DNA from 3 places in the Streptomyces herbicida genome. Region 2 is predicted to be linked to each of the others. Evidence: riboswitches for the same ligand, from Rfam matches in the RefSeq annotation. Region 2 holds a riboswitch; each other region holds the start of a gene.
What was found. Region 2 has a riboswitch for cobalamin ahead of Q8A52_RS42030 (cobalamin biosynthesis protein). Riboswitches for the same ligand answer to the same signal wherever they lie in the genome.

Region 1 (9,984 bases), on a different contig from region 2:
GTGCCGACCGCCTACGCGCCGCTCGCCCGCCCGGACTACGCCGAGGTGACCGGGCAGGACGAGAAGGGCAACCCGATCAAGGTCCGCGGCACCGGCTACTTCGCGCGGTGTTTGCAGCACGAGACCGACCACCTGTACGGCTACCTCTACATCGACCGCCTCTCCAAGCGCGAGCGCAAGGACGCGCTGCGGCAGATGGCCGAGAACGAGCCGCGCTACCCCGTCGTCGCCAACGACTGAGGCCCGCGACCACCTCTGTGACGCCTGGTCAGGAACTTTCCTGACCGGGCGTCGTTCGTTTGTGCCCGGCTTCGCACCGTCTGTGCGTCGCACATTCGATCCTTTGTGCGCATCTAGCAATCCGCAATCAGTCACACAAGGGGGGATTCTCGGCACCGTGGGGTAGTGAGTGAAGCAAATCCGTTCCCAGAGCGGTCAGTTGTAGGGCTGAATGGGAAGTGCGGGGATACGCGACGGCGCACGCCCGGCACGGCGAGAGGGGCGTGTGCTCCTGGCGGCTGAGAGGGGTTTGTTCGTGCATGCTTTCCCACACAGCACCACATGGATGCCGACGGCGGTCGCGGTCCCGCCGACGCTGGCTCTGCCATTGATCGAGTCGGCGTTTCCCCGGCAACTCCATCCGTATTGGCCGCGACTACAGGAGAAGACCCGCCTCTGGCTCCTGGAAAAACGGCTCATGCCGGCGGACAAGGTGAAGGAATATGCCGACGGCCTTTGCTACACCGACCTCATGGCGGGCTACTACATAGGCGCCCCCGACGACGTACTGCAGGCCATCGCCGACTACAGCGCGTGGTTCTTCGTCTGGGACGACCGCCACGACCGCGACATCGTCCACGGCCGGACCGCCGACTGGCGGCGGCTCAGGTTACGCCTGCACGCGGCCCTCGACTCTCCCAGGCACCACGAGTCCCATCCGGACCCTGTGGTGGCGGGATTCGCGGACAGCGTGCGGCGGTTGTACTCGTTCCTGCCCCGGACCTGGAACGCCCGGTTCGCCCGGCACTTCCACGCGGTGATCGAAGCGTACGACCGGGAGTTCCGCAACCGCATCAGGGGACACGTTCCCGGGGTGGAGGAATACCTCGCCCTGCGGCGTCTGACCTTCGCACACTGGATATGGACGGACCTGCTGGAGCCGAGCGCCGGCTGTGAACTCCCGGACGCCGTGCGGAAACACCCGGCATATCGCCGCCCGGCACTGCTGAGCCAGGAATTCGCCGCCTGGTACAACGACCTCTGCTCACTCCCGAAGGAAATCGCGGGAGACGAGGTCCACAATCTCGGAATCAGTCTCATCACCCATCAGGGACTGACTCTGGAAGACGCAGTCGTGGAACTCCGGCGGCGCGTCGAGAGATGTATGGCGGAATTCCTCGAGGCGGAAAGGATCGCCCTGCGGTTCGCCGACCGGCTCGACGACGGCACCGTGCCGGGAAAGGAACTCGGCGCCGCCGTCCGGTCCTGCCTCTGCAATATGCGGAACTGGTTCAGTTCCGTCTACTGGTTCCACCACGAGTCCGGCCGGTACATGGTCGACAGCTGGGACGACCGGTCCACGCCCCCGTACGTCAACAACGAAGCGGCAGGTGAGAAATGACCGTAGAGTCGGTGAAGCCCGCGGCACCCGAGGTGCCCGAGCTGAGTGAGCCGCCCTTCGCCGGGGGTGGTGTCCCGGTCCTCGGCCACGGCTGGAGGCTGGTCCGTGACCCGCTGGCCTTCATGTCCCGGCTGCGCGACCACGGTGACGTCGTACGGCTGAGGCTCGGCCCGAAGACGGTGTACGCCGTCACCACCCCCTCGCTCACCGGCGCCCTGGCGCTGAGTCCCGACTACAAGATCGACGGGCCGCTGTGGGAGTCCCTCGAAGGCCTGCTCGGCAAGGAGGGCGTGGCCACCGCGAACGGCCCCCGGCACCGGCGCCAACGGCGCACCATCCAGCCCGCGTTCAGGCTCGACGCCATACCCGCGTACGGGCCGGTCATGGAGGAGGAGGCGCATGGGCTGACCGAGCGCTGGCGGCCCGGCGAGACCGTCGACTGCACCTCCGAGTCCTTCCGGGTCGCCGTGCGGATCGCGGCCCGCTGTCTGCTGCGCGGCGAGTACATGGACGAGCGCGCCGAGCGGCTGTGCGTCGCGCTCGCGACCGTCTTCCGCGGTATGTACCGCCGGATGGTCGTCCCGCTCGGACCGCTCTACCGGCTGCCGCTGCCGGCCAACCGGAAATTCAACCGGGCCCTGGCCGATTTGCATCTGCTCGTCGACGAGATCGTCGCCGAGCGCCGGACGTCTGGTCAAAAGCCGGACGATTTGCTGACGGCATTGCTGGCGGCGAAGGACGAGAATGGCGAGCCCATCGGGGAACAGGAGATCCACGACCAGGTCGTCGCGATACTCACCCCCGGAAGCGAAACGGTCGCCTCCACGATCATGTGGCTGCTCCAGGTGCTCGCCGAACATCCGGAACATGCCGAGAAGGTACGTACCGAGGTCGAATCCGTGACCGGCGGCCGACCCGTCGGATTCGAGGACGTACGGAAGCTCACGCACACCAACAATGTCGTCGTCGAGGCGATGCGTTTGCGTCCCGCCGTATGGATATTGACGCGGCGCGCGGTGACCGACACCGCGCTCGGCGGCTATCGCATTCCGGCCGGGGCGGACATCGTCTACAGTCCGTTCGCCATCCAGCGCGACGGCCGGTCCTACGCGCACAACCTCGACTTCGATCCCGACCGCTGGTTGCCGGAACGCGCCAAGGACGTACCGAAATATGCCATGAGCCCGTTCAGCGTGGGCAACCGCAAGTGCCCCAGCGACCACTTCTCCATGGCCCAGCTGACCCTGATCACGGCGGCGCTGTCGGCGAGGTACCGCTTCGAACAGGTCGACGGGTCGAACGACGCGACCCGCGTGGGCATCACGCTCCGTCCGAACCGGCTGCTGCTGAAGCCCGTGCCATGGTGAGACGCCCGTGCCGGTGCGCGCTCAGGCGGCCTGCGGGCCCCGGAACGCGCGCCGGTAGGCGTTCGGGGTGGTCCCCAGGGCCCGCACGAACTGGTGGCGCAGCGCCGCCGCGGTGCCGAACCCGGTCCGCGCGGCGACGGCGTCCACCGTCTCGTCCGTGCCCTCCAGCAACTCCTGTGCCCGCAGTACGCGTTGGCGCAGGATCCAGCGGTAGGGCGTGGTGCCCGTCTCCTGCTGGAAGCGGCGCGCGAAGGTGCGCGGTGCCATGAGGGCGCGGGCGGCCAGCTGCTCGACGGTCACCTCCTCGTCGAGGTGCTGCTCCATCCACACCAGTACCTCGCCCACCGTGTCGCACGAGTCCCGGGGCAGCGGACGTTCGATGTACTGCGCCTGTCCGCCGTCCCGGTGCGGCGGCACCACCATCCGCCGGGCGATCTTGTTGGCGACCTCCGGCCCCTGTTCCTTGCGCACGATGTGCAGACAGGCGTCGATCCCGGCCGCGGTGCCGGCGGAGGTGATCACCGGGTCCTCGTCGACGTACAGGACGTCCGGTTCGACGCGGGTGCGCGGGAAGCGCCGGGCGAGCGCGTCCGCGTGCCGCCAGTGCGCGGCACAGCGCCGCCCGTCCAGCAGCCCGGCGGCGCCCAGCACGAAGACGCCGGAGCACACGCTGAGCACGCGGGCGCCCCGGTCCACGGCCCGGCGCAGGGCGGCGAGCAGCTCGGGCGGATAGTCACGCCCGACGTTCGCGTCCGAGGCCGGTACGGCGATCAGATCGGCCTCCTCCAGCCGGTCGAGGCCGTACGGCGTGGAGACGGTGAGTCCGCCGACATGGGTACCCAGCGCCGGACCCTCCGCCGAGACCACGGCGAAGTCGTACACCGGCAGCCCCTCGTCGCTGCGGTCGAGGCCGAACACCTCGCAGACGACGCCGAGCTCGAAGGGATGCACACCGTCGAGCAGGACGGTGGCCACGTTCCTCAGCATGCGTCCAGTGTGCCTCGGAAGTGGCAGTAATTCGAGGGTGTGCGGCAGTCCTGCCACTGTTTGTAAGGAGCATTCGGCGCGACAGTGGTGACATGACTACAGCGCAGACAGAAGCCCTGATCGGAATGACCGTCGCCCTCGGGATCCTGGTCCTCCTGGCCCTCCCCTCACTGATCGGCATCGTGCGCGACCGGCGCATCGACCGACAGCTCAGGGAGGCCCAGGAGGTCGGGAAGGCAGGACGGGATCAGAAGTCCTCGTCCAGGTCGACGGTGCCCTCCACCGCCACCTGGTACGCCGACGGACGCCGCTCGAAGAAGTTGGTCAGCTCCTGAACCCCCTGAAGCTCCATGAAGGAGAAGGGGTTCTCGGAGCCGTACACCGGAGCGAAGCCGAGGCGGCTCAGCCGCTGGTCGGCGACGCACTCCAGGTACTGCCGCATCGACTCGGTGTTCATGCCCGGGAGGCCGTCACCGCACAGGTCGCGCGCGAACTGCAGCTCGGCCGTGACGGCCTCCCCCAGCATGTCGGTGACCTGCTGCTGAAGCCGGTCGTCGAAGAGGTCCGGCTCCTCCTTGCGGACGGTGTCCACCACCTCGAAGGCGAAGGACATGTGCATGGTCTCGTCGCGGAACACCCAGTTGGTGCCGGTGGCCAGACCGTGCAGCAGACCCCGGCTGCGGAGCCAGTAGACGTAGGCGAAGGCGCCGTAGAAGAACAGGCCCTCGATGCACGCGGCGAAGCAGATGAGGTTGAGCAGGAAGCGCCGGCGGTCGGCCTTCGTCTCCAGGCGCTCCAGCTTCTCCACCGAGTCCATCCACTTGAAGCAGAACTCGGCCTTCTCGCGGATGGACGGGATGTTCTCCACGGCCGCGAAGGCGGCGGCACGGTCCTCCGGGTCGGGGAGGTAGGTGTCCAGCAGCGTCAGATAGAACTGGACGTGCACCGCCTCCTCGAAGAGCTGCCGGCTCAGATAGAGCCGCGCCTCGGGGGAGTTGATGTGCTTGTAGAGGGTCAGCACCAGGTTGTTGGCCACGATCGAGTCGCCCGTCGCGAAGAACGCGACCAGACGCCCGATCAGATGCTGCTCACCCGGGGTCAGCTTCGCGAGGTCGGCGACGTCCGAGTGGAGGTCGACCTCCTCCACGGTCCAGGTGTTCTTGATGGCGTCCCGGTAGCGCTCGTAGAAGTCCGGGTAGCGCATCGGGCGCAGAGTCAGCTCGAAGCCCGGGTCGAGCAGGTTGGTGTTACGGCTGGACATTACTGGCAGGCCTCGCAGGACTCGGGGTTCTCAAGGGAGCAGGCGACGGCATCGGGGTCGGCGGCCTGCTGCACGGGGATGGGGGTCTGGGTCTGCGCCCGGGCGGCGCGGGCGATGCGGGTCGCCGGGCGGGAGCGCAGGTAGTACGTCGTCTTCAGGCCCTGCTTCCAGGCGTACGCGTACATCGAGGAGAGCTTGCCGATCGTCGGCGTCTCCAGGAACAGGTTCAGGGACTGCGACTGGTCCAGGAACGGGGTGCGAGCCGCGGCCATGTCGATCAGGCCGCGCTGCGGGATCTCCCACGCCGTGCGGTACAGCGCCCGCACGTCGGCCGGGATCCACGCGAAGTCCTGCACCGAGCCGTTGGAGTCGCGCAGCGCCTCACGGGTGCGCGCGTCCCAGACGCCCAGCTCCTTGAGGTCCCGCACCAGGTAGGAGTTGACCTGCAGGAACTCGCCGGACAGTGTCTCGCGCTTGAACAGGTTGGAGACCTGCGGCTCGATGCACTCGTACACGCCCGCGATGGAGGCGATGGTGGCGGTCGGGGCGATCGCCAGCAGCAGCGAGTTGCGCATGCCGACCGCGGCGATCCGCTCGCGCAGGGCCGCCCAGCGCTCGGGCCAGGTCAGCTCGGCGTCGTAGTGGTCGGGGTGCAGGACACCCCGGGCGGTCCGGGTCTTCTCCCAGGCCGGCAGCGCGCCGTTGCGCTCGGCGAGGTCGGCGGAGGCCTCGTACGCGGCGAGCATGATGCGCTCGGCGATGCGGGTGGACAGGGCGCGCGCACCGGCCGAGTCGAACGGCAGCCGCAGCTTGAAGAAGACGTCCTGCAGACCCATCGCGCCGAGGCCGACGGGACGCCACTTGGCGTTGGACCGGCCGGCCTGCTCGGTCGGGTAGAAGTTGATGTCGACGACACGGTCGAGGAAGGTGACGGCCGTGCGGACGGTCTCGTCCAGCCGCTGCCAGTCGATGTCCCCGTTGCTCACGAAGGCGCCGAGGTTGACCGAGCCCAGGTTGCAGACCGCCGTCTCGCCGTCGTCCGTGACCTCCAGGATCTCCGTGCAGAGGTTGGAGGAGTGGACGACGTGGCCCGGCTCGGCCGTCTGGTTGGCGGTGCGGTTGGCGGCGTCCTTGAAGGTCATCCAGCCGTTGCCGGTCTGCGCCAGGGTGCGCATCATGCGGCCGTAGAGGTCACGGGCGGGGACGGTCTTCTTCGCGAGCCCGTCCGCCTCCGCCTTGTGGTACGCGGCGTCGAACTCCGCGCCCCACAGGTCGACCAGCTCCGGCACGTCCGACGGGGAGAACAGCGACCACTGCTCGTCGGCGTTGACCCGGCGCATGAACTCGTCCGGGATCCAGTGCGCGAGGTTGAGGTTGTGCGTACGGCGGGCGTCCTCACCGGTGTTGTCGCGCAGCTCCAGGAACTCCTCGATGTCGGAGTGCCAGGTCTCCAGGTAGACCGCGGCCGCGCCCTTGCGCCGGCCGCCCTGGTTCACGGCGGCGACGGAGGCGTCGAGGGTCTTCAGGAACGGGACGATGCCGTTGGAGTGCCCGTTGGTGCCGCGGATCAGCGAACCGCGGCTGCGGATGCGGGAGTACGACAGCCCGATGCCGCCGGCGTGCTTCGAGAGGCGTGCCACCTGGTGGTAGCGGTCGTAGATGGAGTCCAGCTCGTCCAGCGGGGAGTCGAGGAGGTAGCAGGACGACATCTGGGGGTGCCGCGTGCCGGAGTTGAAGAGCGTGGGGGAGGAGGGCAGGTAGTCGAGCCGGCTCATGAGCCCGTAGAGCGCGGCGACTTCGTCGACGGAGCGGGAGGTGTCGTCCTCGGCCAGACCCGCGGCGACCCGCAGCATGAAGTGCTGGGGCGTCTCGACGACCTTGCGGGTGATGGGGTGGCGCAGCAGGTAGCGGCTGTGCAGGGTGCGCAGGCCGAAGTAGCCGAAGCGGTCGTCGCCGGCCGCGTCCACCAGCGCGTCGAGCCGCTCGGCGTGCAGCCGCACGAACGCGGCGGTGCGGTCGGCGATCAGCCCCTCGCGGTGCCCCACGGCGACGGACCCGGTGAAGGACGTCACGCCCTGCGAGGCGGCCTCGGCGCGGATGGAGAGGGTCAGCAGCCGGGCGGCCAGCCGGGAGTAGGCCGGGTCCTCGGAGATGAGGCCGGCGGCCGCCTCCGTGGCCAGCTCGCGCAGCTCCGTCTCGTCCGCCCGGGCGGAGCGGCCGCGCAGCGCTGCGGCGGCGACCCGGCCGGGGTCGGCGTCGGGCAGATCGGCGGTCAGCTCGGTCAGGGTCCGCAGCAGCGCGGTACCGGGACCGTCGGTCTCCAGGCCTGTCGCTGACGCCGGTTCGGCTGGCGCGATGGTCACGTGGGGCTCTCCCTGGCTCGGCACGGGGGCCTGACGCGGGGCAGGGGGCAGCACACGAGCGCACGCGGCGTCGCGTCCACCGGCCCACTCCACGAGGCCCGGACGTCGGGGCACCCGGACCGGGTGGCCAGGGCGCACTGTCGGCAGGTCCTCGGACTGACGCGAGCGCGCTTCGCCCGTGGGCGGATACGCGCAAGTACACCGTTGCGGGACAGTTCCGGATTCGCACCGGATTCCCCTGCGGCGACAGCGAGCATGAGCATACATCTAGTGCCGGGCTGCCGTGTCACCCCCAGATGTTGTGTCGTGGCGGTATCAGAGCGTCAACTCGTAGGTGACGAGAGTGATGTCGTCGAGGTGGGGGAGGGGATTCCAGTCCCGCTCGGGTGTGCGGACGAAGCCCATGCGTTCGTAGATGCGATGGGCGGCCTGCATGGAGTGCTGGGTGGACAGCACGATCCGTTCGCAGCCCGGCGTGGCCCGTGCGCGATCGACGCAGGCGCGCACCAGGGCTTCCCCGACGCCGCGGCAGCGCGCCGCGTGGGCGACCGCGAGCATCCGTATCTCGGCCTCTCCGGCACGGGCGATGTCGGCCATGGGCCCGCCTGCCGGCACGAAGGTGACGCCGCCGAGCACTTCGCCGTCCGCCACGGCGGCCAGCACCTCCGCGGCGGCCGCGCGCTTGGCCACGTCCCTGAGCTCGCGGAGGTACCCGTCGCTTTCCCCGAAGTCGAGGAGGCCGTCCTGGAGATAGGCCTGGGCGGTGATCTCGCCCAGGGTGCCGTACTCGTCCGGAGCCGTCCGCCTGATCTCGATGTCCATGGGACCGAGTGTGCAGGACGGGTACGACAAAGGGCCGCCGGAATTTCTCCGACGGCCCGTCCTCGTCCGCGTCCTCAGTGGCCGGCGCCCGCGGTCGCCGGCGGCAGTTCCACCTCGACGCCCGGGTCGCCGGCGTCCGCCGTGTAGTCCTCCGGGCTGGTCTCGTCGACGCCCTCCGGGGCCTTCAGCGCCTTCAGGGCGAAGGTCAGCACCACCGTGACGGCCACATTGAGCACGAAGGCGGTGAGGCCGATGTAGCCGATTTCCCCGATGCCCGGGATCTCCTTGGCCGAGCCGCCGAAGTGCTGCTGCGTCGGCGAGGCGACGCCGTACGCGGCGACGGTGCCGTACACCATGCCGACCGCCCAGCCCGCGAGCAGCGCCCAGCGGTGGAACCAGCGGGTGAACAGGCCGCCGACCAGGGCCGGGAAGGTCTGCAGGATCCATATGCCGCCGAGCAGCTGGAAATTGATGGCGACCGTCTTGTCCATCGTCAGGACGAAGACCAGCGCGCCCACCTTCACCAGCAGGGAGACCAGCTTGGAGACCTTGGTCTCCTGCGCGGCCGTGGCGTCCGGCTTGATGAAGTCCTTGTAGATGTTGCGGGTGAACAGGTTCGCGGCCGCGATGGACATGATGGCCGCGGGGACGAGGGCGCCGATGCCGATCGCCGCGAAGGCCACGCCCGCGAACCAGTCCGGGAACATGTTCTCGAACAGCTGCGGGATGGCCAGCTGGCCGTTCTGCACCTTGACGCCCGCCGCGATCGCCATGAAGCCCAGCAGGGCAAGCAGGCCGAGCATGAGGGAGTACAGCGGCAGGATCGTGGTGTTGCGGCGGATCACCTCACGGCTCTTCGAGGAGAGCGTCGCGGTGATCGAGTGCGGGTACATGAAGAGCGCGAGCGCGGAGCCCAGTGCCAGCGTGGCGTACGTCCACTGGCCGGCCTCGGGTGGGGTGAGGGCGCCGCGCGGCTTGCCGGTCGCCGGGTTGACCTGGCTGTACGCCTCGCCCGCCTTCGTGAAGATCTCGTCGAAGCCGCCCAGCTTGATCGGGATGTAGATGATCGCCACCGCGATGACGATGTAGATCAGCGTGTCTTTCACGAACGCGATCAGGGCGGGCGCCCGCAGGCCCGAGGAGTAGGTGTACGCGGCCAGCACACCGAAGGCGATCAGCAGCGGCAGGTCCTTCACGAACCAGTTGGTGCTCTCGCCGCCGCCGACGCCCATCACGTCGAGGACGGCCTGGATGCCGACCAGTTGGAGCGCGATGTACGGCATCGTCGCCAGGATTCCGGTGACCGCCACCGCCAGTGACAGACCCTTCGAGCCGAAGCGGCCGCGCACGAAGTCCGAGGTCGTCACATAGCCGTGCCGGTGGGACACCGACCACAGGCGCGGGAGGAACGTGAAGATCAGCGGGTAGACGAGGATGGTGTACGGCACGGCGAAGAAGCCGGCCGCGCCCGCCGCGTAGATCGCCGCCGGTACGGCGACGAAGGTGTACGCCGTGTACAGGTCGCCGCCGAGCAGGAACCAGGTGATCCAGGTGCCGAAGGAG
Region 2 (9,984 bases):
GACCGACGTCCCCCCGGAACTTGTTGACGAGGAACCCGGCGACGAGTTCCTGGTCCTCGCGTGACAGGAGTGCGACGGTGCCGAAGAAGGAGGCGAAGACGCCCCCTCGGTCGATGTCGCCCACCACCAGCACGGGCAGCCGCGCGTTGCGCGCGATGCCCATGTTCACGATGTCGGTCCGCCGCAGATTGATCTCGGCGGGAGAACCGGCGCCCTCACAGATCACCGCGTCATACGTGCCCCGCAACTCGGCGAGACAGTCGAGAACGGTCCCGAGGAGTTGCCGCTGCCGCCCGCCGTGGTATCCGCGCGCGCTGAGTTCGCCGACGGGCTTGCCCAGCAGCACGACTTGGCTGCTCTGCTCACCACCGGGCTTGAGCAGCACGGGATTCATCAGCGCGCTGGGCTCCACCCGGCACGCCTGGGCCTGCATGGCCTGCGCCCGACCGATCTCGGCGCCCTCGCGCGTGACGAACGAGTTGAGGGACATGTTCTGCGCCTTGAAGGGCGCGACCTTGACGCCCTGTCGCACCAGCCACCGGCAGATCCCCGCCGTCACGACGCTCTTGCCCGCGTCGGAGGTGGTGCCGGCGACGAGCAGACCACCGTTCATGACGTGCCCTCCTTTGCCTTGGCTGCGACGGCGCGCGCGGCGACTCCGGCGCCGAGCGCGAGCAGACCGACCCGACGGGAGAGCCGTACGGCCCGGTCGATGTCCTCGGCGGCCACGGCACGGCCGCCGCCGTTGAGCACGGGCCGGTGCTCGACCCGCCCCCCGTAGGAGAGGGTTCCGCCGAGCCGCACGCCCAAGGCCCCCGCGAAGGAGGCCTCGACGGGCCCGGCGTTGGGACTGGGATGCCTGCGCGCGTCGGCCCGCCAGGCGCGCAGGGCGCCGCGCGGATCCGGGCCCGCGGCGGCGGCCAGTACGGCGGTGAGCCGGGCCCCCGGCCACCCGGCGACGTCGTCGAGCCGGGCGGAGGCCCACCCGTAGCGCCGGTACCGGGGGGACTTGTGCCCGACCATGGCGTCAAGGGTGTTGACCGCGCGGAACCCGAGCAGTCCGGGCACGCCTGCCACGGCGCCCCACACCAGCGCCCCTACGACGGCGTCGGACGTGTTCTCGGCGACGGACTCGACCACGGCCCGGGCGATCCCGTCGGCGTCGAGCGCCTGTGGATCCCGTCCGCAGAGGTGAGGCAGCCGGGCACGGGCACCTTCCACGTCACCCGCCTCCAGGGCACGCCCGATGGCCCGGGCCTCCCGGGCGAGCGAAGTCCCCCCGACCACGGCCCAGGTGGCGGCACCGGTGAGTGCGACGGAGGCGGCGGGGGAGGGACGTACGGCTCGCCGGGCGAGGACGCCGAGGGCCACGGCCCCACCGACGCACGCGGCGGTGTGCAGCGCACCCCAGCCGCGATGGTCCCGCCACAGCACCCGTTCGACGGCGCCTGCCGCACGTCCGAACGCGGCGACCGGATGCCCACGGCGCGGATCGCCCAGGAGGAGGTCACCGAGGAGGCCGGCGGAGGCGCCGTACGCGAAGACGCGATCGGCACGCATCGGCTCAGCCGGCCGTGGGGTCGAGCAGCGACCTGGTGCTGTATCTCAATCGGCAGCCGAGCATGGCGATATGTCCTCACTCAGGGTGTCCGCGCCCTGGTTCGACGAGACCGGCGGTGGGAGTTCCTGGCTTCCGGAGAGTTCTTCCCCGGTGACAGTGGCGGGACCGCGCCGGATTCACACCGGCTTCCTCCCTTGCCGCCGTACATGGCTCCGGCAGTCCACCACGCCCCCGGAAGGGCCGTCAACTTGCCGTTGACCTGCAAGGGGAGAGTGTGCTGAGACCCACACCGGCGCTGCGCGGGCGGGTGTCAGGGCAGACGAAAAGGCTCCTCCCCGAAGGCATCGGGGAGGAGCCTGGTGAACCTGGGTCAGGCCTTGGCCATGATCAGGTAGATGCCGTACGCCACCGCCGCCGCGCAGGCCGCGAAGCACACATACGCTCCGGTGACCGCGAGGGCGGCGGATCCGCCCTGGGCCGTGGCGCGTTCGCGGCGCGAGAGACCTGCGACGCCGACGGTGAACAGGGCCACGATGGCGACCGTGACCACGAGGCTGACGCCGAAGACGGAGCCGAGAGCCGCCCAGTCGATCTTCATGGTGATGCTTCCTTAGTAACCGGGGCTCGGGGTCAGACGGTGGCGGCCGGAGGGGTCGCCGGGTCGGTGGCGGGGGCGGTCGCCTGGGCCGGGATCGTGGCCGTCAGACCCTCGGCAAGCGTGCCCGCCGGGGGCGGCGTCACGGCGGCGATCGCCGTGGTCACCACACCGGCCGGCTCCTCGGTGTCGTTGACGTTGCTGTGGTCGACCACCTCGCGGCGGGAGATCTTCCAGATCGCGGCGCTGGAGGCGACCAGGAAGACGGCGACGACTGCGGTGCCCCAGTCGCCCAGGTCGGTCACGGACTCCGCGAGCGCACCGACCAGAGCGGCCGCCGGCAGGGTCAGCGCCCAGGCCACGACCATGCGGGTCGCGGTGGACCAGCGGACCACGCCGCCCTTGCGGCCCAGGCCCGCGCCCATCACGGAACCGGAGACGGCGTGCGTGGTGGAGAGGGAGAAGCCCAGGTGGGAGGAGGCCAGGATGACCGTCGCGGCGCTGGTCTGGGCGGCGAAGCCCTGCTGCGGCTGAAGGTCGGTCAGGCCCTTGCCCATGGTGCGGATGATGCGCCAGCCGCCGATGTAGGTGCCGAGCGCGATGGCGAGACCGGCGGAGAGGATCACCCAGGTGGGAGGGTTGGAGCCGGGGGCGACGGCACCGCCGGCGATCAGCGCGAGGGTGATGATGCCCATCGTCTTCTGCGCGTCGTTGGTGCCGTGGGCGAGGGAGACGAGACCGGCGGAGGCGATCTGGCCGGCGCGGTAGCCCTTGCGGGTGGCCTCGCTGTCGGCGTCCTTGCTCAGCGCGTAGGAGAACCTCGTGGCCAGCATGGCCGCCACACCGGCGACGACCGGGGCCGCGACGGCCGGGATCAGGACCTTGGTGACGAGCACGTCGCTGTGGACGGCGCCGGTCCCGGCCGACGCGATCGTCGCGCCGATCAGACCGCCCATGAGGGCGTGCGAGGAACTGGACGGGAGCCCGACCAGCCAGGTCAGCAGGTTCCAGAGGATCGCGCCGACCAGGGCGGCGAATATGACCTCGGGACGTATGCCGTTCTCGTCGACGAGACCCTTGGAGATCGTGTTGGCGACCTCCACGGAGAGAAAAGCGCCTACAAGGTTGAGCGCGGCGGACATGGCCACCGCGACCTTGGGCTTGAGCGCACCGGTCGAGATGGTCGTGGCCATCGCGTTGGCGGTGTCGTGAAAACCGTTCGTGAAATCGAACGCGAGTGCAGTTACCACCACAATCGCGAGGATCAGCGAGAAGTTTTCCATTTACCCAGGCATTCGTTCGAAGGTCATTGGCCGGTTGACCGTAGGCAACCTGGATGAACGGAAGGTGAACTGAGAGGGGATTGAAGGTGTCTCTAGAAAGGGTTGTTGCCGGGCCGCCGCTCCTCTCCGGTCCGACGGCCCAGGCGCCCCTTGGGTCAGTAGCCCCGGGCGAACGACTTCAGGCGGCTCGAGGACCCGTTGAAGAGATTCTGGTCACCCGGCAGGCTGCCGCTGTTGCCGTACTGCCAGAAGGTCCAGTACGCCCACCCGGCCGGCAGCTTCCCCACGTCGGGCGAGCCGTGCCGGGCGATCCACAGGGGATGGTTCGCGGCGAACGCTCCGCTGCCGCCGGTGCAGGTGTTCCACCAGTGGGTGGTGGTGTAGATCACCGGACGGCGGCCGGTCTCCCGCTTCAGTTCGTCGCTGAAGGCCTTGATCCAGCCGACCATCTTCGCCTTGCTCAGGCCGTAGCACTTGCGCTTCTTGTCGTACGGGTTGTACTCGATGTCCAGCGCGGGCGGCAGCGTCCAGCCGTCCGCGGTCCAGGTGCCGCCGTTGCTCACGAAGTACGCGGCCTGTGCCGCGCCCGACGACTTGTCCGGCAGTGCGAAGTGGTAGGCGCCCCGGACGATGCCCGCGCCGCGCGAGCCGTTGTACTGCTGGCCGAAGTAGGGATTGCGGTAGTTCGTGGACTCGGTCGCCTTGATGTAGACGAACCTGGCGCCCTTCGCCTTGGCGCCCGGCCAGTCGACGTTCTTCTGGTGCGACGAGACGTCGTGTCCCTTCGGCAGGTTCGCCGCGGACGCCGGGGCCTCGGCGAGTACGGTCGCGGCTCCCCCGGTGACGAGCGCCGCCACGGACGCCGCGATCACTCGGGCACGGTGGCGGGACGGTTTGCGATCACAGGCCATGTTTCCCCCCGGAATGGCGACGTGCACGACAAATCGTCCAGAGATTACTGGTAGATCGTTGAAAGCCGGTCCATCTCCGGCCAAGCATGGAGAGAGGGGTATTTATGGCTGTATGCGGTCTTTCGGAGGGGTGGCTTCCGGCCTAAAGTGCCCCGCTCCGAGGGCCCGCAGGGGCGCCGGCTGGCAGGATCGCGGCATGGCTGAGCAGCGGCGGAACCAGGGGGACGGACGGGATGACCGGGAGGGCGCACAGCTTGTGCCGGAGATGCGGAGGAGGTCCGTGCTCGACGAGGAGACGCACGCCTGGGAGGCGCTCGTCGCGACGGCCCGCGGGACCGTGTCCGACGGACTGGTCGTCGGCACCTCCGGCAATGTGTCCGTACGCGTCGGTGACACCGTGCTGGTCACACCGTCGGGCGTGCCGTACGACCGTCTGACGCCGGACGACGTGACCGGGGTGGACCTCGGCGGGCGGCAGGTGCTCGGCACCCTGATCCCGACCAGCGAGCTGCCCATGCACCTCGCCGTCTACCGCACCACCGACGCCCGCGCCGTCGTGCACACCCACGCCGTCCATGCGACCGCCGTCTCGACGCTCGTCACCGAGCTTCCGTCGATCCACTACATGTCCGGCGCCCTCGGCGGCCCTGTCCGGGTTGCCCGGTATGCGACGTACGGCACCGACGAGTTGGCCGAGAACATGCTCCAGGCCCTCGCCGACCGCTCGGGCTGCCTCCTCCAGAACCACGGCACCATCACCTTCGGCGCATCCCTCGACCAGGCCTTCGACCGCACGGCCCAGCTGGAGTGGATGTGCCGGCTGTGGCTGACGGCGTCATCGGTACCCGGCCTGACACCGTCGCTGCTGTCCGAGGAGCAGCTGGCCGAGGCCGGGGAGCGCCTGCGGGGATACGGCCAGCGTCACTGACGGACGTCGGGCCGTCCGGCAGGGCAGTCGGCACCCTCGGGAACACCCTGCGCCACGGGCTCGGAACGCCAGGGGTCACCGGACGGACGTGCGTCCACTGGCCGGTGGCCGGGTCCGCCGGGACACTGGATGCGTGCGCACTGTCACAGCGACGGCCGCTGCCGTCACAGCGGTCCTGGCGGCCGGCGCGGCCGGCGTCGCCGCCGGGCGGATAGCCAGCGACGCCGCACTCAAGGCGCCGCCCGGCCGGCCACTGCCCACCGAGCCCCGGCTCACCGTGCACGGCACGGCAGCGGGCCGGATCACGCTCACCCGCGACCTGGCCTCCCTGCGGCCCGGCATCTACGGCCTCTCCGGCGACGGCTCCCACGCCGTCGTCGGACCCGTCCTCGAATCCGCCGAGCACAAGGCCGACACCGTCGTACGCCGACTGGAACGGGTCACGCACGGCACGCTCGACTCCGGCGACAAGGTCTGGCTCACCCCGAACGTGCACGTCGGCAACCCGAACACCGCCCTCGGCCTCGACCACGCCGACATCGACGTGCCCGGCGAACTCGGAGCCCTGCCCGCCTGGTTCGTGCCCGGGTACCGGGACACCTGGGTGATCACCGTGCACGGCCTGGGCACCACCCGCGAGCACCCCATGAACGTCATGGGGTTCCTGCACCACCGGCGCCTCCCGGTGCTCGACCTCGCCTATCGCGGCGATCTCGGCGCACCCCGCCCGCCGGACGGCCTCAACCACCTCGGCGAGACGGAGTGGCGCGACCTGGACGCGGCGATCCGCTATGCCGTGCGGTACGGCGCCCGCCGCGTCGTCCTGTACGGCTGGTCCACCGGCGCCACCATGGCGCTGCGCGCCGCCCTGCACTCCTCGGTGCGCGATCATGTCGCCGGCCTGGTCCTCGACTCGCCGGTCCTCAGCTGGGAGGCCACGCTGCGCGCCCTCGCCACGGCCCGGCACACCCCGGAGGCCCTGCTGCCGCTCGCGGTGCGCGCCGCCCAGGGCCGGGCCGGCCTGCACGCCGACCACGTCGCCGAGACCGCCGACCCCGACCAGCTCAGGGTGCCCACTCTGATCATCCACGGCCCGGACGACGAGGTCGCCCCCTGGGCCTACTCCCGCCGGCTCGCCGCCCGCCGCCCCGACCGCGTCGCCCTCCACACCGTGCCGCACGCACCGCACGCGGCGATGTGGAACGCCGACCCGAAGGAGTACGAAGAGCGGCTGCGCCGCTTCCTGACCCCGCTGATGTGAGGTTTCCCGCACTCTCCCGCGCGCCGGCCGCCCGGCCCGCCTGCCCGGTCCCGGCCGTTCCGTTTAAGGCCGTACCACTGGCCTGAACCCGCCTCCCCGGCCCCCACCGGAGCGCGTGCATTGGCCAGCCCCGTCGCCCGCCGTGACATTCCGTTTGGGTTTTCGGACCGTCAACCGGAAGACTGCACCCGTGACGTCCCGTATCCCGCGCGACTCCAGGCTTCGACTTGTCCGACCGCGACCCCTGGCCGCCGCCCCCAGAGCGATGAACCAGCGGCCCTCGCGCCGCCCCGCACCCCGCCCTCCGGAGGGCACACCGGCCCCCGCGGAACTGGCCAGAATGGCGCGCTCCGGTCTGGCCGGCGCGGCCCGCGTCGCCCACTGGGCCGACGCCGCCCTCGGCCCCGGCCGCGACGGCGGGACCGACGACGGCAAAGCCACCCTTTCCGACGCAACCGCCGAACGGGCGGCCGCCGACCTGGGCCTGACCGCGGCTCAGGTCAGCGCCGACTGGGACATCGCCCGCCTCGCCGGCCTGGTCGAGGTGCACGGCGACAGCGCGCGCCCCGGCTGGCGCCTGCGCGCCTGGGACCGGGACGACAGCGCCGTACTGCGCGGCTGGGTCGCGCTTTTCGACGCCTGGTCGCTCGCCTACCCGGAACCCCCGGACCACGAGCCCGCGGCGGTCGCCGAGGTCGTCTCGGCCATGCCCCAGGTTCTCTCCTTCCTCCAGCTGTCCGCCGGTCCCGTCCCGGTCGAGCAGCTTCTCGACCTGCTCCAGCAGCGGGTCACCGAACTGCGCACCGAGCGCTGCGAAGTCCCGTACGAGCCGGGGCCCGCGAGCCTCACCACCGCCGCGCCCCCCGCCGTCGCCGACCCGGGGGAACCCGCACCCGTCGGGGACACCCCGCTCGCCCCGCTCCTCGACTGGTCCCTGCACGCCCTCGCCTCCGTCGGCGCCCTCACCTGCGGCGACGGCCAGGCCACGCTCACCCCGCTGGGCAGCTGGGCGGTCTGGGTCAAGCTGGAGCAGATCTGCGTGGCCGCGCAGAGCCCCGCCGGGAACATCGAGCAGGCCGCCGAGGCCATGCTCCGCGGCTGCGCCCGGCTCCGCCCCAACGCGGCCCGCGCCGAGTACCGCGCCTGGCTCGCCGCCCGCACCGTCGGCAGCGCCGTCACCGAACTCATCGGCGCCGCCCGGGGCGAGGACGCCCTGCTGCGCGGCCTCGCCTTCGAGGCGCTGCGCGTCGTCGGCGCCCCCGCCGAACCCGAGGTGCGCGGCGTGGCCGACGATCCGACTCTGCGGCCTTATGCCCTGCTGTGGCTGGCCGAGCACGACGGCGCCGACCCGGAGGACGCCCACGAGGTCCTCACCCGGGAAGAGGCCACCTGGCTGTGGGTGGACACCGCCGCCGCCGTCGCCGACCACGGCGAGGCGCCGCTGCTCGTCCGTCACCTGGAGTCCGCGGTGCAGCCCACCGTCCCGCAGCTGCTGGACGAGGTGCGCGCCGTCGGTCACCCCCGCACCGTGCAGGTCCTGGTCGCCCTCGCCGCGGCCCACCCCGACCCGGCCCTGGCCAAGGCCGTGCGCCGGGCTGCCTTCCAGGTGCACACCGGGGGATGACCGGGCGAGGGAGACGGGCCGCTCAGGCCGCTATCTCGGGGGCGTACGTGCCGAAGCTCCAGATGTTGCCCTCGGCGTCCCGGGCCATGTAGTCCCGCGAGCCGTAGTCCTGGTCCGTCGGGGGCATCAGGATGTCCGCGCCGTGGTCCACGGCGCACTGGTGGTGTGTGTCCACGTCGTCCACGACGACGTACACACCCGCGGGGCCCGCGTCCTTCATCGCCGTGTCGAAGACGCCGCCGCGGCCCTTGGAGCCGATCATCACGGCGCCGTTGCCCTGCACCAGTTCGGCGTGCAGCACCGAGCCGTCCTCGCCCTCGTACACCGAGAGCTCGGTGAACCCGAAGGCCTCCGTGAGCTGTTTGATCGCCGCCTTCGCGTCCGCGTACAGCAACGTCGGGAAAACACTCGGCCGCCCACCGCCCGTTCCTGCCATGCCGATCACTCCTTGTGCGTCGGTGTTGCACCGGTGTCGTGAGCCTGCTGCCCAGTCTTGCACCCACCACTGACAACGCCCCCGGGAGCCGGAACAAGGGCCTCAGCAGAAGGTGTTGCACTGCGCTGCTCCCACTGCCGTCGGCATCCCGCACCACCTGCCTCCGCTCCGATCCGTGTCCCGGTGCGAACGTGCGGTTCGCCACGGCCAGGGCCGCACCCGCACCCGGCCGCCCCGCGGCCCGGCTCCCTGCGCGCGCCCCGGAGCGCGCGCGGCGTCGCGGTCCGCGAGCTGGGCCGAATCGCCCGCGGTGCTCGCCGCATCCCCGCTCACGGGGTTCGGCGCCCGGGCTCGCACTGCTGCGGCACGTCCTGTCCGCCGTCGGCATTCCGCGTCGTCCGCCGCCGCTGTGAGCGGCATTCGTGTTCCGGCGCCGGCGTGCGGTTCGTCACGGCCGGATCCCTGTCCGGTCGTCCGCGCCATCTGCCCGGGCCCCGGACCGTGCGCGGCGTCGCCGTGCGCGAGCTGCGGCGGAGCGGTTGCCGGGCCCCCGGCGACGGACTCCGGGCACCCGCACCCGTACACCTGCGCACAGAAAAAGCGCTTGCATCGCCCCGTTAGACTTGGCCCATGGCCATTCTCCTCGCGCATTAGACGGCGGGAACGTCCTCAGCCGCCCACCCGCCAACCCCTCCGCCCTGGAGTCTGTCCGTGATCTCCGCCTCCGGTATCGAGCTGCGCGCCGGTGCCCGCATCCTTATCGAGAACGCCTCCTTCCGTATCGCCAAGGGCGACCGCATCGGTCTCGTCGGCCGCAACGGCGCAGGCAAGACGACCCTCACCAAGGTCCTGGCCGGCGACGGCATCCCCGCCGCGGGCACCGTCACCCGCTCCGGCGAGGTCGGCTACCTCCCCCAGGACCCCCGCACCGGTGACCTCGACGTCCTCGCCCGCGACCGCATCCTCTCCGCGCGCGGCCTCGACGTACTGATCCGCAAGATGCGCGAGAACGAGGAGCGCATCGCCAGCGGCAAGGGCGCCACCCGCGAGAAGGCCCTCAAGCAGTACGAGCGCCAGGAGACCGAGTTCCTCACCAAGGGCGGGTACGCGGCCGAGGCCGAGGCCGCCACCATCGCCGCCGCGCTCAACCTGCCCGACCGTGTGCTCGGCCAGCCCCTGCACACGCTCTCCGGCGGTCAGCGCCGCCGTATCGAGCTGGCCCGGATCCTGTTCTCCGACGCGGACACGCTGCTGCTCGACGAGCCGACGAACCACCTCGACGCGGACTCGATCATCTGGCTGCGCGACTACCTGAAGACCTACCGCGGCGGCTTCATCGTGATCTCCCACGACGTCGACCTGGTCGAGACGGTCGTGAACAAGGT
Region 3 (9,984 bases), on a different contig from region 2:
CATGTGAGTGAGCGTCAACTCACCCGGATCTTCAGGTCGGGACTCGGGATGACCCCCGGCCGCCCACCTCGAATCGGCTCGCCTCGAAGTCGCCCGGAACCGGCTCGAGACCACGCACGACACCCTTGAACGCGTCGCCTCCAGCAGCGGCTTCACCGAACTCGACACCCTCATCCGTGCGTTCCGCCGGATGGGGGCACGCTGCGGCTGGTAGGCGGATCAGGGCTTGGTGTGGCGGTGTGTCTCGGACGCCGCACCCGGCAGGTGTGGCCTCATGGTCGAGCGGTCCCGGCATGGGGCCCGTTGCATCGTCCGACGTTCGTGGCACGCCGTAGACGAGTGCCGCGGCCATCGCTGAGGAGTCGTGATCATGAGACTGCCCCTGGAGCGCGTGGTACATCGACAGCGCGGTGCCGGAGGTGGGCGGCGAAGTGCCAGGCACGTCGGCCTCCTGCTCGCCACGCCGATGCTGTCGGCGGCGGCGCTGGTGGTACCCACTGCCATGCCCGCCGCGGCGGTGCCACCCACCGTCACCTGTGCGACCGCCACACCTACGATCAACGGCACCAATGACAGCGAAGTTCTGATCGGCACCCCCGGCAACGACGTCATCTTCGCTCTCGGTGGCTCGGACGTGGTCGACGGCCGCGGTGGCAACGACCTCATCTGCGGTGGCGACGGCGACGACGCTCTGATCGGCAACGACGGCGACGACCGCGTCGAGGGCGGCAACGGCAACGACTTCGTCAGCGGTGACAACGGCGATGACGCTCTCTTCGGCGAGGCGGGCGACGACATCCTGGCCGGCGGCCCCGGCACCAACACCAACGACGGCGGCACCGGCAACAACCTCTGTGTCAGCCCCGCCGTCGGAAACGGGTGCAGCTGACCCGTTGACTCCGGTAGCTCGTCGGCGAGTTGGCCGGTCCGCTTCCTCCAAGGCGTTCAATGCACGTCGGCCTGCGCCGGACGGTCGTCGAGGAAGCCCCCCGACTGGTGCTGCCACAGCTTCGCGTAGGTGCCGTCCGTCGCGAGCAGTTCCTGGTGCGTGCCCTGCTCGACGATCCGTCCGCGGTCCAGGACGATCAGTCGGTCCATGGTGGCGACCGTACTCAGGCGGTGCGCCACCACGAGCGCCGTCCGCCCGTCCATGAGCCGCCACAGCGCCTCCTGGATCAGGATCTCGCTCTCGGAGTCCAGCGCGCTGGTCGCCTCGTCGAGCAGCAGGATCGGCGCGTCCCGCAGGATCGCCCTGGCAAGGGCCACCCGTTGGCGCTGCCCGCCGGACAGTTTGACGCCGCGCTCCCCCACCATGGTCTCGAAGCCGTCGGGGAGCGCATCGGCGAACTCCGTGACGTGTGCCGCCTCCGCCGCGCTTCGGATCTCTGCGTCGGTGGCGTCCGGCCGGGCGAACGCGATGTTGTCCCGCAGGGTCCGGTGGAACATCGCCGGATCCTGCGGCACATAGGCGATCAGACTGCGCAGGTCGGCCTGACGGAGTCTGCCGATGTCCTGTCCTCCGATCAGGATGCGGCCGCCGTCGATGTCGGTCATCCGCAGCAACAGCCGGGTGAGCGTGGTCTTGCCCCCGCCCGACCGGCCGACGAGCCCGATCTTCGCCCCGCTCGGCACGTCCAGGTCGAGTCCCTCGAAGAGCGGCTTCGCGCCTCCATGGGCGAAGGTCACCTTCTCGAAGCGGACGTCGGCGGCACCGCGCAGCAGCGGCTCCGGCGTCGCCGAGTCGAGCACGGTCGGCGGCTCCAGCAGCAGTTCGGTGAACTGCGCGGCCTCCGTCATCGAGCTCTCCAGCCGACGGTAGATCTGGTTGAACTCGAACATGATGCGTGTCGCGTTGGTGTAGTACGTGAAGGCGACGACGACCGCCTCCACCCCGTGGCTGCCGCCGCCCAGCACGATCGCCAGCAGCAGGCCCAGCGCATTGGTCAGCACGGACATCGGCGCGACCAGGGTGTCGATACGCAGGTTGCCGTAGTCCCATGACCGCAGTGTGAGCCGCCTCGACTCCGCGACACGGGAGCGGTGCTCGGCGGCCTCGCGTTCCTCCGCGGCGAAGGCCCGGACCGTGTCCATGTTCATCAAGCTGTCGGCGACATGGCCCGACACCCGGGCGATCGCCTCCTCGCGCTGGTCGACGAGCCTCTGGCGGCGCCGGATCAGGGGCACGACGCACGCCCCGGTCAGCGCGATCATCACCAGGAGCCCGACGACCAGCATCGGCTCATAACGCCACAGCACCACCGATCCGAACAGCAGTGGCACCAGGCTGCCCACGAGCTGGAACGTCAGAGTGTCGACGAACTCCTCGAAGCGGGAGGCGAAGCTCAGGACCCGCTTGGTCAGCGAGCCGGCGAAGTTGTCGTGGAAGAACGCGGCGTCCTTGGCGAACAGCTCGTCCATACCGATGACGTACAGGTGCTCGATGCCAAGCGCGTCGCAGCGGTTGAGGCAGTGCAGGCCGATGCGCCACAGCATCTCCGCGAGCAGCAGTACGCCGGCGAAGACGAGGACGTAGGTCAGCGTCGCACTCATCGCGATGTCGCTGTCGTCGGCGATTCGGCCGACCAGCTTGGCAACGGCCAAGGGCGCCAGGTAGTTGATCCCGATGTTGCCGAGCGCGGGCAGCAGCATGGCGGGCACCGTCCACCGCCGGAGCCGGGCCAACTCCCGTCCGTAGTAACGCAGCGCGAGCAGCACCGAGCCCCTGCGCGGCGGAGCCTCACGTGATTCGGGCGATCCCATCCCAACCCTGTAGGTGTCGTAGGGAGGCCTGCCACGTGCTGCTTCCGGAAGCTGCCTTTGCCTGGGCAGCCGGGCGGAGCTGTGGTTCGGGGAGTGCCCTCGGTCGGTCGTCCGCCGACTTGTGGGCACAACGACGGCGCCCCCACGCAAGGTGTGGAAACGCCGAAGTGCCAGTACGGGCAGGCCAGGAATCGCAGTGTCCCGCAACGCGGCCCGCACAGTCCAAGCGTTTTCCACGCAGATCGGACACGGCTACCGGCAGCCGACCGCGATCCGTCTCAGTACGTCGGACCTTGCCCGGCCGTCACGGACGTGCCCGGCCCGCCCGCGGTGGGCAGGCCGGGCACCCTCTGCTCAGGAGCTGTAGACGCCGACCTCATGGAGCGAGTAACCCCAGCCGGTCCCGCGTTCCACGCCCTGGATGCGGACGTAGCGAGCAGGCGTGCCGGCGAACGAGGCAGTGTCCAGGCCGCCGTCGCCGGAGGTGGTGGACCAGGCGGTCTGCCAGTGCTCGCCGTCGGTGGAGAGCTCGACGCGGTACGACTTCCCGTACGCGCGCTCCCAGTCGAGCGTGACACGACCGACCCGGTTGGTGGAGCCCAGGTCGATGCGCAGCCACTGGTCGTTGCTCCAGCCGCTGGCCCAGCGGGTGTCCCGGGATCCGTCCACGGCCCGGCTCGGCGCATAGCTCGTGAACGGGTTCCACTCCGTTGAACTGGCCGTGGCCTCGCCGCCCTTGGCCAGGTTGACTCCGGCCTGGTGCCGCTCGGTGGCTCCCCAGGTGTCGAGGTAGGACTCGGCACCGCGGAAGAGGTCCTTCACCACGTCCTGGCCGCCGACGAGCCGGATGTCCTCGATCCAGTCCGGGACGAGGCCGTAGTGCGCGGCTCCGTCGACGTTCAGGTCCCAGGTGCGCTCGCCGGTGGTCTGCCGGTCGATGACGGATCCGCCGTCGACACTGCGGAAGGGGTACTCGACCTTGTTGGGGGCGTTCGCACCGCGGGGTCCCGGCCAGCCGCCGACACCGTTCATGTCCGTGCCGTAGCCGTAGCCGACGTCGTACTTGTCCCGCAGCGCCTTCGTACGGTTCGCCTCGGCCACGAATCCCTCCGAGCCGTGCATGTACTGGGCGATGAATCCGCCGAGACCGTAGACCCGCTCGGTCCAGTTCAGGTCCATCCAGCTGTGCGAGGAGATGACGCCGGGGTACGACTCCGACTCGAAGATGTCCAGCGCGCGGCCGACGGCCTTGACGCTCATGTGGTCTATCTCCAGCATCATCTTGCGTTTCATCATGCCGCGCACGGCGTACTCACCGAGATCGGTGAGACCGCGGACGTTGCACTGCGCGTCCGAGGCGTACGAGGGGACACTCACGCCCGCCGGTAGTTTCGCCTCGGCCCCGGGTGCCGCGGCCGAGCCGATGGGGTTGTCGTGCTGGGGGCCCGTGCACTTCTCGGTCTTCCAGAAGGTGCCGGTGGACAGGAACTGCCCGACGTTGATGGCCGTTCCGAGGCTGCCGGAGTCGAAGCGCACACCGCACAGCGCGTTGTCGAACTTGTGGCACAGGAACATGCTCCGCACGCCCAGCGAGTACAGCTCGTCCAGGCCGGCGTCGATGTCCGCCTTGCTGCACTGCGCGATGTCCAGGATCTGCTTGCAGCCGAAGGGTTCGGAGGTCTCCACTCCCAGGATGACCGCCAGCTTGCCCTGTTTGATGACGTCGCGGGCCTGCGCGCTGTCGGTGACGATCCTGAACCAGCCCCTTCCCGGGCCGCCGTACATCTTGTCGATGTAGGCCTGCAGGTCGTAGGTCATCCTCGCCTGCAGTCGGATCGACGTCATCTCGTCGCAGCTGCGGTCCTTGAAGAAGTAGACCGAGCAGATGACACCGTTGGTGACGAGGTCGTTGACGAGCACCCGCTGGCCGCCGCGCCAGGCCCGTTCCACCCAGGCGTAGTAGTTCTGCTGGTGGGTCAGCGAGTCATGGGCCGGCCAGTCCTTGAACGTGGGCCAGCCGACCGGGTCGTGTCTGCCGTCCCCGCCCTTGGTGATGAAGTCGAAGATCGCGAGCGAGCCGTCCGGGTAGTGCTCGGGACAGTCCTTGAGCGCGTCGGCGACCCCGGCCTCGGAGAACGTCTTGCCGCAGATGAGCCGCCCGCCGAAAGCCTCGTTGGCGAAGAGGTGATCGTGGGCGTCGACGAACCCGCGTACCTCGCCCTTGGCGTTGGTGCCGGTGAACGGCTCGCCGGTGACATTGATCTGGGAGTCCGGCGTGGGTCGTGCGGTCGGAACCCACCAGTCGTTGCCGGCCGCCGAACTCGGGGTGGGGCCGAGGACTGCGGCCAGTACGAGGAGGAGCAGCGAGACAACGGCGACGTCTTTGCGTCTGCGGTACGGGCGTCCGGTCACGGTCACACACCACGTCCCTCGGTCGGGGGAAGCGCGGCCGACGAGCCGGGCCGTGGCCAGCAGACCCACCCGACTTGACATGACCCGCGCAAGATATGCCGACGAGGATCGCCACTGTTGCACGCGGAGTCAATAGCCGTGAACGATCGACCTGCCGAACGAGGCCCCCAACTCCCTACTGGAGACTGGACCTGTGGTCATGAGCGGGGTCGGCCGAGCAGACGAAGACATCGACGTGGCCGCCTCTGCCGACGCTCACCCGGGTGGGAACGTTCAGGCCGTACGTGCCCAGCACCAGGAGGTCTTCGAGCGGGGTCCAACTGCTGCGGACGCCTCCCCACTCGGCGGAGGCGAGGCGCAGTTGAAGGTCTTTGGGCAACAGTTCGGCCCACTCGTGCTCCGTCACCTGTTCCGGGTGGAGCGTGCAGGGTTCCGGTACGTACCCCTCGTGGCCGACCACCGCGGGGAGCGGCGGCCCGGCCAAGAGGTCGCCGATCTCGGCCGCACCGCGCCAGACCAGGTGCACATCCGGTGCGGGCGGTGAGCCGTGTGCGTCGAACGGGAACCACAGCACCTGAAGAAGATCGCGCCCCTCGGGCACCACGAGCCCCGGAACATCCCTTGCGAACAGCTGCGCCAGCGGCACGAGGGGAATGGGATCGGTGTCACCGAGCCCGGACACGCGGTGCTCGTGGCCGAGTGACGCCAGGACTTCCCGTTCCTCGTCCGTGGGACCCGCGTCGGCCCGAAGCGAGGCCTGCGAGCACACGGCGCTTCTCGTGAACCTCCTCGATCCGCCGGCCTCTGTTCCGCGGATGCGGCTTCCGGCAGACCGGCCACGACTCGTCCGCGGGCCACAGGAGGGGGCCGCCCACGGAACTCTCACCGGGCTCGGGCGCTCCGGGGCACGGGTGCAACCGGGTGCAGACGGTCCGGTGGCGGCCCGGCTCGGGGAACTCCCACTCGATGTCCAGGGGGCGGGGCGGTGTGCTGCGGGTCATGGTCATCCTCGCTGTCGCAACGACCGCCGGCCGCCCAGGATATTCGGGCGCGATGACCTCGAGCGCCACCGAAGGCGCCACCCCGGGGTCACTGTGACGGGCGTACTCCAGCGCGGCAAGGGGCGCCATCGGCGCAGTTCGGCGTTTGCGTGTTCGACGGCGATCCGCTGGGAGGACTGGCCGCTCTGATGGTCCTGATCACGTCCTGCTCGCGCTTGCCGGAGACGAAGGCGGCCCGTCCGGGGCGCGCAGGTGGCCCCGGGTGGCAAGACCGCCCAGGTCATTCTTTGTGTGAAAACGCGGTCAGGCCGGCTGCCACAGCTCGATCCGGTTGCCCTCGGGATCGGTGACCCAGCCGAATCGACCGATACCCTCCATGTCCTGCGTCTCTTCAGCCACGTCAGCGCCCTTGGCGCGCAATTGCGCGAGCATCGCATCCAGGTCACGGACCCTGAAGTTGAGCATGGTCTGCTGGGCGCGGGAGCCGAAGTAGTCGGTCTCGGACTCGAACGGCGCGAACACCGTCGGCCCGGCTTCCTGACGCCACAGGCCGTGCTCATCGGCGTCCAGGCCCAGGCAATCGCGATACCAGGCACTCAGGGCCTGCGGGTCGGCGGCCCGCATGAAGTAACCACCGATTCCAAGCACACGTTCCATGCCCCTATCTTGCCAGGAGGGCAATCAGGCGGGCTCTACGGCACCGGCTTGACGGTCTTCATCGTGAAGTGCGACGTGACGTTCTTGATGCGCGGGGTGGTCATGACCCGTTGGCTGCTGTTCGCCGGCCTGCTCCTGGGCCGCCACGCCCTGATGTCCCGGAAGGCCGCCCATGCCTAGCACCCCGTACCTGACAGCCGTCCTGGCGATCGTCTTCACGATCACGCTCGCCCTGCGTGCCCTGCCCTTCGCGGTCCTCGGCAGGCTGCGCGACGCGACGCTGGTCCGGCAACTGTCGGTGTGGATGCCGGTCGGCATCCTCATGATCCTCGCCGTGACGGCCCTGCGCGGCACGATGGCCAAGGGCCCGCACGGCGCCTGGTACGCCCCGCTCGCGGTCGCCGTCACCATCGGCGTGCACCTGGCCTTCGGACGCCGCACGATCCTCAGCGTGGGCATGGGCACCGCCGTCTACGTCGTTATGGTCCACGCCCTGTGATCGCCCCGACCATCCGTTGAAGCCCGGCAGCTACTACGAGCGGATGGAACGACCACCGCTACAACCCCAGCCCGCACGCCGGCGGCGCCCGGGCCTCGGACGAACAGCACTTCAGCCCGCTCGGCGGCCTCGTCGTGCACGCGATCTGCCGCGCAGGTGCCGGGAAGGGACCCGGCCGCACACGAGGCGGCGCTCTCCACGGTGCGGCTGGAGCGGGCAGGGGGTCCATGTGTACGGCGAGGTCTGAACGGGCCCTGCTGCGACGGCGGTCCGAATGGTGGAGTGACGCTCCGGCGGCCTGCGTGACCCTCTAGGCTGGCCCGTGCAGCTGGTTCGCCCCGTCCGCCAGGCGGGAAGCGTCGTAAGAGGGAACCCGGTGGGAATCCGGGACTGCCCCGCAGCGGTGAGCGGGAACGACCGCCGTCATACGCACTGGGCCCAGGAGGGCTTGGGAAGCGACGGCCAGTAGGTGTCCTCCTCGGTGAGGACGTGCCCGCGAGTCCGAAGACCTGCCACTGCCCGCGTGCGAAGCACTCGTACGCGGACATCCCGGTGACCTCGAGGGCGGGTCGCGTACAGACCGAGCGGACGGCCGTGGGCCGCTGCCGTCCGGTCCGTCATCCCTTCGCGCTCTCCTCCCGTCACCGGGATCTCAGGGATTCATCTCGCGAAGGAGATCTCCGTGACCACCAAGCCCGCAGCCGCGGCAGCACGGGCCACCGTGTACGGCTACCCCCGCCAGGGGCTGGGCCGAGAACTCAAGAAGGCGATCGAGGGCTACTGGAAGGGCCGGGTCAGCGCCGACGCCCTCCGCGCCACCGCCGTCGAACTGCGCCGGACCAACTGGCGGCAGCTCGCAGAGGCCGGCATCGACGAAGTGCCGACCGGCGACTTCTCGTACTACGACCACGTCCTGGACACCACCGTCATGGTCGGCGCGATCCCCGCGCGCCACCGCGACGCCGTCACCGCGGACCCGCTCGACGGGTACTTCGCCATGGCACGCGGCACCCAGGACGTGGCGCCCCTGGAGATGACCAAGTGGTTCGACACCAACTACCACTATCTCGTCCCGGAGTTGGGCCCGGACACGGTGTTCGCGGCCGACTCCGCCAAGCAGGTCACCGAACTCCGGGAGGCCCTGGCCCTAGGCTTGACGGCCCGGCCCGTGCTGGTCGGTCCCGTCACCTATCTGCTCCTCGCCAAGCCCGCCCCCGGCGTGGCCGCCGGCTTCGACCCGCTCACGCTCCTCGATCGTCTGCTCCCGGTGTACGCCGAGGTCCTCGCCGACCTGCGCGCGGCCGGCGCCGAGTGGGTACAGCTCGACGAACCCGGCCTGGTCCAGGACCGGACCCCGGGAGAGCTGAACGCCGCGGCCCGTGCCTACCGCGACCTCGGCGCCCTCGTCGACCGCCCCAGGCTGCTGGTCGCCTCCTACTTCGACCGTCTGGGCGAGGCCCTGCCCATCCTCGCCAAGGCGCCGGTCGACGGACTGGCGCTGGACTTCACCGCGGCCGCCGCCGCCAACCTGGACGCGCTCGCGGCCGTCGGCGGGCTGCCCGGCAGGCGCCTGGTCGCCGGGGTCGTCAACGGCCGCAACGTCTGGGTGAACGACCTGGAGAAGTCTCTCGCCACACTTGGCACTCTGCTCGGCCTGGCGGGCCGGGTGGACGTGGCCGCGTCCTGCTCCCTGCTGCACGTCCCCCTCGACGCGGCCGCCGAGCGGGACATCGAACCCCAACTCCTGCGCTGGCTCGCCTTCGCCCGACAGAAGACGGCCGAGATCGTCACCCTGGCCAGGGGCCTGGCCCGCGGCACCGATGCCATCGCCGCCGAACTCGCCGTGAACCGGGCCGATCTGGTCTCCCGAGCGTCTTCGCTCATCACGCGCGATCCGGTCGTCCGCGGCCGTGCTGACGCGGTCGGCGACGCCGACGCCCGCCGCGTCCCGCCGTACGCCGAGCGGGCCGCGGCCCAGCGCGCCCACCTCGGCCTGCCGCTGCTGCCGACCACCACCATCGGCTCCTTCCCACAGACCGGCGAGCTGCGCACCGCCCGCGCCGACCTGCGCGCGGGCCGGATCGGTGCAGCCGGGTACGAGGAGCGGATCAGGGCGGAGATCCGGGAGGTGATCGCCTTCCAGGAGAAGGCCGGCCTGGACGTCCTCGTGCACGGCGAGCCCGAACGCAACGACATGGTCCAGTACTTCGCCGAGCGGCTCACCGGCTACCTGGCCACCCGGCACGGCTGGGTCCAGTCCTACGGAACCCGGTACGTCCGGCCGCCGATCCTGGCCGGCGACATCTCCCGCCCCGAGCCGATGACGGTGCGCTGGACGACGTACGCCCAGTCGCTCACGGACCGTCCGGTCAAGGGCATGCTGACCGGCCCGGTCACCATGCTCGCCTGGTCCTTCGTGCGCGACGACCAGCCGCTCGCCGACACCGCCCGCCAGGTCGCCCTCGCCCTGCGCGACGAGGTCAACGACCTGGAGGCGGCCGGGACTTCAATCGTCCAGGTCGACGAACCCGCCCTGCGCGAGACGCTGCCGCTGCGCGCCGCCGACCGGTCGGCCTATCTGACGTGGGCGACGGAGGCGTTCCGGCTCACCACCAGTGGCGTCCGGCCGGACACACAGATCCACACCCATATGTG

Region 1: another riboswitch for cobalamin. It lies ahead of Q8A52_RS02665 (ribonucleoside-diphosphate reductase subunit alpha); the one in region 2 lies ahead of Q8A52_RS42030 (cobalamin biosynthesis protein).
Region 3: another riboswitch for cobalamin. It lies ahead of metE (5-methyltetrahydropteroyltriglutamate--homocysteine S-methyltransferase); the one in region 2 lies ahead of Q8A52_RS42030 (cobalamin biosynthesis protein).

What each region holds. Positions count from the first base shown of each region.
Region 1 is NZ_JAUYWJ010000001.1:577,720-587,703, forward strand. It holds gene def (peptide deformylase) at 1-240, shown strand, start outside; gene cyc1 (epi-isozizaene synthase) at 536-1,621, shown strand; gene Q8A52_RS02650 (bifunctional albaflavenone monooxygenase/terpene synthase) at 1,618-2,988, shown strand; gene Q8A52_RS02655 (helix-turn-helix domain-containing protein) at 3,010-3,975, opposite strand; gene Q8A52_RS02660 (ribonucleotide-diphosphate reductase subunit beta) at 4,223-5,236, opposite strand; gene Q8A52_RS02665 (ribonucleoside-diphosphate reductase subunit alpha) at 5,236-7,599, opposite strand; cobalamin riboswitch at 7,725-7,862, opposite strand; gene Q8A52_RS02670 (GNAT family N-acetyltransferase) at 7,915-8,421, opposite strand; gene mctP (monocarboxylate uptake permease MctP) at 8,496-9,984, opposite strand, start outside.
Region 2 is NZ_JAUYWJ010000030.1:34,074-44,057, forward strand. It holds gene Q8A52_RS42025 (cobyric acid synthase) at 1-613, opposite strand, end outside; gene Q8A52_RS42030 (cobalamin biosynthesis protein) at 610-1,560, opposite strand; cobalamin riboswitch at 1,662-1,801, opposite strand; gene Q8A52_RS42035 (hypothetical protein) at 1,932-2,159, opposite strand; gene Q8A52_RS42040 (inorganic phosphate transporter) at 2,192-3,439, opposite strand; gene Q8A52_RS42045 (lysozyme) at 3,595-4,350, opposite strand; gene Q8A52_RS42050 (class II aldolase/adducin family protein) at 4,547-5,278, shown strand; gene Q8A52_RS42055 (alpha/beta hydrolase family protein) at 5,412-6,539, shown strand; gene Q8A52_RS42060 (hypothetical protein) at 6,730-8,163, shown strand; gene Q8A52_RS42065 (VOC family protein) at 8,186-8,599, opposite strand; gene abc-f (ribosomal protection-like ABC-F family protein) at 9,311-9,984, shown strand, end outside.
Region 3 is NZ_JAUYWJ010000010.1:338,903-348,886, reverse strand. It holds partial or broken gene Q8A52_RS22855 (helix-turn-helix domain-containing protein) at 1-214, shown strand, start outside; gene Q8A52_RS22850 (calcium-binding protein) at 371-889, shown strand; gene Q8A52_RS22845 (ABC transporter ATP-binding protein) at 946-2,760, opposite strand; gene Q8A52_RS22840 (galactose-binding domain-containing protein) at 3,115-5,178, opposite strand; gene Q8A52_RS22835 (hypothetical protein) at 5,348-5,941, opposite strand; gene Q8A52_RS22830 (VOC family protein) at 6,477-6,830, opposite strand; gene Q8A52_RS22825 (hypothetical protein) at 6,879-7,010, shown strand; gene Q8A52_RS22820 (branched-chain amino acid transporter permease) at 7,003-7,329, shown strand; partial or broken gene Q8A52_RS22815 (thioesterase family protein) at 7,373-7,496, shown strand; cobalamin riboswitch at 7,641-7,860, shown strand; gene metE (5-methyltetrahydropteroyltriglutamate--homocysteine S-methyltransferase) at 8,012-9,984, shown strand, end outside.